2 linked regions of the Trichocoleus sp. FACHB-46 genome follow. Each later gene encodes a partner of the first gene's protein in a complex. Links are inferred from orthologs where the notes say so. Each region holds a gene or a part of one and is shown on either strand. Other genes may lie near its edges.

Region 1 (3,230 bases):
CTATATCGGTCTTTACGCTGATTGTGCTTACCAATAACTTGTTGAATTATTGCTCAAGCCGTGAGCATCTCTCGGCTCAGTGTTATGAGCAAGCAATGACAAAATCAGCCATCGAAGACATGGTTTATACCTGCAATTTCTAGCGAACTCTCCACAAAAAATCATTAATTATTGTTGAGTTGAATGACTAAAGATTGAGGGCTAGGCAAGGAATTGCCTTGGCTAATTTATTCAAGCGATCGCCTCCAAAGACTCTCCTGTAAAGGCAGCACAAGGGCATCAGTGCTACGATTGCCACAGAAGAAAAAAATAAGAACAACAAAGGAACGAACGCTACATGGTAGAGATAGACAAGTCAATATCCTTTGATGGACGGGATATTCGACTTAAGGTTGGTTTACTGGCCCCTCAAGCAGGCGGGTCAGTATTAATTCAATCGGGCGATACGGCGGTTCTAGTGACGGCTACAAGAGCCACGGGGCGAGAAGGAATTGATTTCTTGCCATTGCTGGTGGACTACGAAGAAAGACTTTATGCAGCAGGTCGGATTCCAGGCGGATTTCTCCGGCGTGAGGGTCGTCCCCCTGAGAGAGCAACCCTGACCAGCCGTCTAATTGACCGTCCCCTGCGGCCACTATTCCCCGGTTGGTTGCGGGATGACATTCAAGTGGTGGCAACCACCGTGTCAATGGATGAGCGAGTCCCCCCCGATGTGCTAGCGGTGACGGGAGCTTCCATTGCGGTGTTGTTGGCTCAGATTCCCTTTAATGGCCCAATGGCAGCCGTGCGCGTCGGTTTGGTGGGTGATGATTTTATTATTAACCCGACCTACACCGAAATCGAGTCTGGCGATTTGGATTTGATTGTTGCAGGCTCTCCCGATGGCGTGGTCATGGTGGAAGCAGGCGCAAACCAATTGCCTGAGCAAGACATGATCGAGGCGATCGACTTTGGTTATGAAGCCGTCCGCGACCTGATTCAAGCTCAGCGTGATTTGCTAGAGGAGTTGGGCATTGCTCTGGTGCAAGAAACGCCCCCCGAAATCGACTCGACGCTAGAGACGTTCATTCGCGATCGCGCCACGGCTCAGATTAAAGAGATTCTGGCCCGCTTTGAACCAGACAAAAAGGTACGGGATGCCGCTTTAGATCAGGTCAAAGAAGCGATCGCTAGCGAAATTGCGGCTTTGGAAGAAACTGACCCGGTACGAGTCGCCGCAGCCGCAAACTCCAAAGCTCTAGGTAATACCTTCAAAGACATCACCAAAACCCTTATGCGTCGTCAAGTCATTGAAGACGGGGTGCGCGTGGATGGTCGGAAGTTGGATGAAGTACGGCCCATTTCCTGTCGTACCGGGGTACTGCCCTCGCGTGTACATGGCACTGGCCTGTTCAACCGGGGCTTGACTCAGGTGTTGTCGGTTGCCACATTGGGGACTCCTGGCGATGCCCAAGAGCTAGACGACCTGCACCCCGATGAGCAAAAGCGTTACCTGCACCACTACAACTTCCCTCCCTACTCGGTGGGTGAAACTCGGCCCATGCGATCGCCTGGTCGTCGGGAAGTGGGTCACGGTGCCTTAGCAGAACGAGCCTTAGTGCCTGTCTTGCCGACTCAACAAGAATTTCCTTATGTGATTCGGGTTGTGTCTGAGGTGCTATCTTCCAACGGCTCCACCTCAATGGGTTCCGTTTGCGGTTCTACCCTGGCTCTGATGGATGCGGGTGTACCGATTACCAAGCCGGTCAGCGGTGCGGCAATGGGTCTGATTAAGGAAGGGGACGAAGTCAGAATTCTGACCGATATCCAAGGTATCGAAGACTTCCTGGGTGACATGGACTTCAAAGTGGCTGGAACCGATAGCGGCATCACAGCGCTACAGATGGACATGAAGATCACTGGGCTGTCAATGGAAATCATTTCCAAGGCGATCGCCCAAGCCAAGCCTGCCCGGATGCACATCCTGGATAAGATGTTGGCGACGATCGACCAACCGCGTCAGGAACTCTCACCCTACGCGCCCCGCCTGCTGACGATCAAGATCGATCAAGATTTGATCGGCATGATCATTGGCCCAGGTGGTAAGACGATCAAAGGCATTACCGAAGAAACCGGAGCCAAGATCGACATCGAAGATGATGGCACCATCACCATCTCCGCAGTCGATGGCGAAAAGGCGAAGCGAGCCCGCAACATCATCCAAGGCATGACGCGCAAGCTGAATGCGGGAGATGTCTATGCAGGCCGTGTGACTCGGATTATTCCGATTGGGGCGTTTGTGGAGTTCTTACCTGGCAAGGAAGGCATGATCCACATTTCTCAGTTGGCTGAACACCGGGTCGGCAAGGTGGAAGATGAAGTGGCTGTGGGCGATGAAGTGGTAGTGAAGGTCCGGGAGATTGACAACCGGGGCCGCGTCAACCTGACTCGCCTGGGCATTCATCCTGACGAAGCTGCGGCGGCGCGTGAAGCTGTCACTGCGGAATAAGTAACATCCAGTTTTAGTGAGTGAACTGGTATATCGGTTTACTGGCTATAACTTTTAATTCAAGCGATCGCTTTTTTCCTAACTGGAGAAGGGCGATCGCTTTGAGTTTAATTCTGGGCTAATACTTCACCCTAAACAGCAAGTCGAAGAAGAATAGGTAAAACTGCCCCCTCAAAGCCTTAAACTGGAGGTTGCATTTCAAAGTGTTGTGAGTTTGGCTGAAGCACCCGTGCGCAAAATCGTTATTGCTGGCAACTGGAAAATGTACAAAACCCAGGCAGAATCCCTGGAGTTTTTGCAAGGATTTATGTCCGAATTGGATGCAACCCCAGATGAGCGGGAAGTAGTCGTTTGCGCTCCGTTTACAGATTTAGGACTGTTGTCTAAGAGCTTGCATGGTAGCCGAGTTCAGTTAGGCGCTCAGAACGTTCATTGGGAAGACGTGGGTGCCTACACGGGTGAAATTGCTGGTGCCATGTTGGCAGAAATTGGTGTGCGGTTTGTAGTCGTGGGTCACAGCGAGCGCCGACAGTACTTTGGTGAAACCGACGAAACCGTAAACTTGCGCCTGAGAGCGGCTCAACGGCATGGCCTCACCCCCATTTTGTGTGTGGGCGAAACCAAACAACAGCGCGACGCTGGCGAAACAGAAGCCGTAATTTTTAATCAGTTGGCCAAAGACTTAATCGGCGTTGACCAGCAGAATCTAGTGATTGCCTACGAACCTATCTGGGCGATCGGC
Region 2 (3,119 bases), on another replicon or contig:
GCGATCGGCCAACCGTAAGGTTCTGCCAAGGCCCGATAGCTAGCGTCTAGTGCTTCTGTCTCGGCAGGTTGCTGGTCGCTTTTGTTCAGGCCCAAAATTACTGGAGTTTCGGTTTTGCTCATTAGCTCGGCAATATAGCGATCGCCCCCACCCGCATCGACCGAGCTATCGACCACAAACAGCACCACATCGACTGAATGAATAGCAATTTGAGCATTCTTGACCAACACTTCGCCGAGTTGATGGTGGGGCTTGTGAATGCCGGGAGTATCCACAAAAATAAACTGAGTATCGGGCGTGGTCAAAATCCCCAAAAGCCGATTGCGTGTGGTTTGAGCCACAGGCGACGTAATGGCAATCTTTTGCCCCACCAAATAATTCATCAACGTTGACTTGCCGACATTGGGACGGCCAATGATGCCCACAAAGCCTGATTTAAAGCCTTCTGGCGCAACTGGAATGCTCCACTGATCTGATAGGTCTGACATAAGTTATCGTTCTTGCTGCGCCTGTTCACCGTTTGCTGTTTTGCCAAGAAGCGCAATATTGCCATAGTAGCGTTGCCAGCGCTAGTCCTATTTGCCTTGATGCAACCAAGCGATCGCTATATCCCAAGCAACCCTGCAGCTTGTACATCAGTGGGTGAATTAGATGTAAGCAAACCTAAAGCCAACCTGGAATTCTTTAGAAACGCCACCGCTTAGCAGTACTGTACAGCCTGACCTTATTTGTCGTTGAGGCGACGGCGGGCGATATGGGACAAAAGCGGATTGGGATTCTGACCAGTGGAGGCGATTGTGCTGGACTCAACGCTGCCATCCGAGCGGTGGTGTGTCGAGCGGTGGGTACCTACGATTGGGAAGTGCTAGGAATTCGGCAAGCGACCCAAGGACTCATGCACAGTCCACCCCAGGCAATTCGCTTAGAACTGGAAAACGTTGACTCTCTGCGGGTTGCGGGTGGCACGATGCTCGGTACGACTAATCAAGGTGATCCCTTTGCTTTTCCTATGCCCGATGGCACCCGTTGCGATCGTTCAGAAGACATTATTGCTGGCTACTATCAACTGGGTCTGGATGCGATCATCGGCATCGGAGGTGATGGCAGCATGGCAATTCTGCGACGCATTGCTGAACAAGGCAACCTGAATCTAGTAGCGATCCCCAAAACGATTGACAATGATGTTGGGGTGACGGAGCACTCCATTGGTTTTGATACCGCCGTCAATACCGCCACCGAAGCCCTCGATCGCCTGCATTTTACCGCCGCTAGCCACAGCCGCGTCATGATTCTAGAAGTGATGGGGCGCGATGCAGGCCATATCGCCATTACCGCTGGGATTGCTGGGGGTGCTGATGTAATCCTAATTCCGGAAATTTCCTATACCATCGCCAACATCTGCCACAAAATCAAAGAGCGCCAAGAACAAGGGAAAAACTATTCGCTGGTGATCGTGTCGGAAGCGGTGCGGACGGAAGCAGGAGACCCAGTGGTGATCACTAATCGCCTAGGTCAATGTCGCTATGGGGGAATTGGTGACTACTTAGCTGATCGCATTTGTGACTGTAGCGGGGCTGAAACTCGCGTGACGGTGCTGGGGCATGTGCAACGGGGTGGAACGCCTTCGCCGCTCGATCGCCTGGTCGCGTCGGCCTTTGGCGTGGCTGCGGTGGATCTGATCGCTGAGGAGAAATATGACCACATGGTCACTTGGCAAAATCGTCAGGTCGTCAGTGTCCCCATTCCTGAGGCGATCGCCCAATACCAGGCCGTCGATCCTAGCGGCACCTTAGTCAAAACTGCTCGTGGCTTAGGTATTTACTTAGGCGATTAAAAAAAGCCCTTTTTCCAAGGTGGAGAAGGGCTTTAATCTCTCCCCTTCCCTATAGGGAAGGGGTTGGAGGTTAGGTAATCATTAGCGTTTCGACTTGAACGAATCTAACCACTCTCTGGTTTGTTGAGCCGCAATGTCTCGACCACCCAGACCAAAGGCCAGTGCGATCGCCACGGCAACGGCTCCTAGCAACAGACCAAAGGCCAAGTTGACAATATTCGGCGCAATACCCATTTGTTGCAGGGCCATGGCTGAAATAAAAGCAATAATGGCAATCCGAGCGGTTTGCGCCAAAACTCTTGCTTGAGCGTTGCCAGAGCTTGCGATCAAGTTGAAGGCCAAGTTCGCCAAGTAAAGACCAATGGCGAACACCACCAAACCAGACAAGATGCGGCCAAAGACCACTAGCAACCCAGTCACAATCAGGGTGAGACCTGCAAAGTTGAGGACATTTGTCGCTGCCACCGTGGCAAACAACAGAATGCCAACCAACGTTACAATCCCAATCACTTCCGAAGGAGTGCGAGTTCTAGGAGTACTGGGGCTAACTTGACCCAACTCTTGAATCACAGGGGATTCATCTGTCGGACGAACCGGAGGGGCTGAGTAGGGAGTTGGTTGTAGCCCTAGCCAGTAGAAGATGTTGTTGAAACCGAGGCTAGTCAGGATATTAGTGACCAGATCAGCCACAAACTTCCCAATCACATAAGCGATCGCCAGAATCAAGGCTGCCGTGAAAATTTGCGGAATGGCATTGAGGATCTGAGTCAGCATCGAAATGGCTGGCTGAGAAATCGCATCAATCCGCAGCGCATTCAGAGCCGCGATCGCCGTTGGGATCAAGATTAAAACATAGACAATCGTGCCGATAATCCAAGACAGCGATTGGCCACCAGTCCCAGTCGTGCCTCTCAACCCAAAGCGCGTCCCAATGCGATCGGTTCCTGCCGCTGCCAGCAGATTCGTCACGATCCGGCGAACTACCTGAGCAATCAGCCAACCCGCTGCTCCAATCAGAACTGCGGCCAAGATATTGGGCAGGATCGCCAAAATCTCATTCAACAGTTGTTGTACAGGTTGCAACGTCCCCTGCAACTCCAGCGTGTTTAAGATCGCTGGGAGAAACAGCAGAAAGATAAACCAGTACAACGCATTGCCAATCGTTTCGCTCAACGAAAATGGCGGATCAGACGGCGGCGGTGCAATCGGTCGAGTGGCACCAGGTGCATCCGGGGCATCTGGGTTAGCGGGTGGTTCATTGATTTGTTCACCCAACCGTTGATCT

The links.
Region 2: H6F72_RS13910 (region 1) and H6F72_RS09220 share a complex: the UniProt entries of both Bacillus subtilis proteins name them as parts of the possible RNA degradosome complex. The link is inferred for Trichocoleus sp. FACHB-46 from one-to-one orthologs.

The regions. Positions count from the first base shown.
Region 1 is NZ_JACJOD010000024.1:7,829-11,058, forward strand. What follows is about bases 8-2,912. They hold H6F72_RS13910 (polyribonucleotide nucleotidyltransferase), read left to right. Parts: upstream 8-337; coding sequence 338-2,488; downstream 2,489-2,912. Other genes in these bases: H6F72_RS13905 (GNAT family N-acetyltransferase), read left to right, coding at 8-21; tpiA (triose-phosphate isomerase), read left to right, coding at 2,718-2,912. In the rest of the region: more of H6F72_RS13905, read left to right, coding at 1-7; more of tpiA, read left to right, coding at 2,913-3,230. UniProt on the Bacillus subtilis protein: Involved in mRNA degradation. Catalyzes the phosphorolysis of single-stranded polyribonucleotides processively in the 3'- to 5'-direction. Necessary for competence development in Bacillus subtilis.
Region 2 is NZ_JACJOD010000013.1:338,044-341,162, reverse strand. Bases 1-2,794 are described here. They hold H6F72_RS09220 (ATP-dependent 6-phosphofructokinase), read left to right. Parts: upstream 1-754; coding sequence 755-1,834; downstream 1,835-2,794. Other genes in these bases: H6F72_RS09215 (mechanosensitive ion channel), read right to left, coding at 1,916-2,794; H6F72_RS09225 (hypothetical protein), read left to right, coding at 501-704; era (GTPase Era), read right to left, coding at 1-488. Also shown: more of H6F72_RS09215, read right to left, coding at 2,795-3,119. UniProt on the Bacillus subtilis protein: Catalyzes the phosphorylation of D-fructose 6-phosphate to fructose 1,6-bisphosphate by ATP, the first committing step of glycolysis.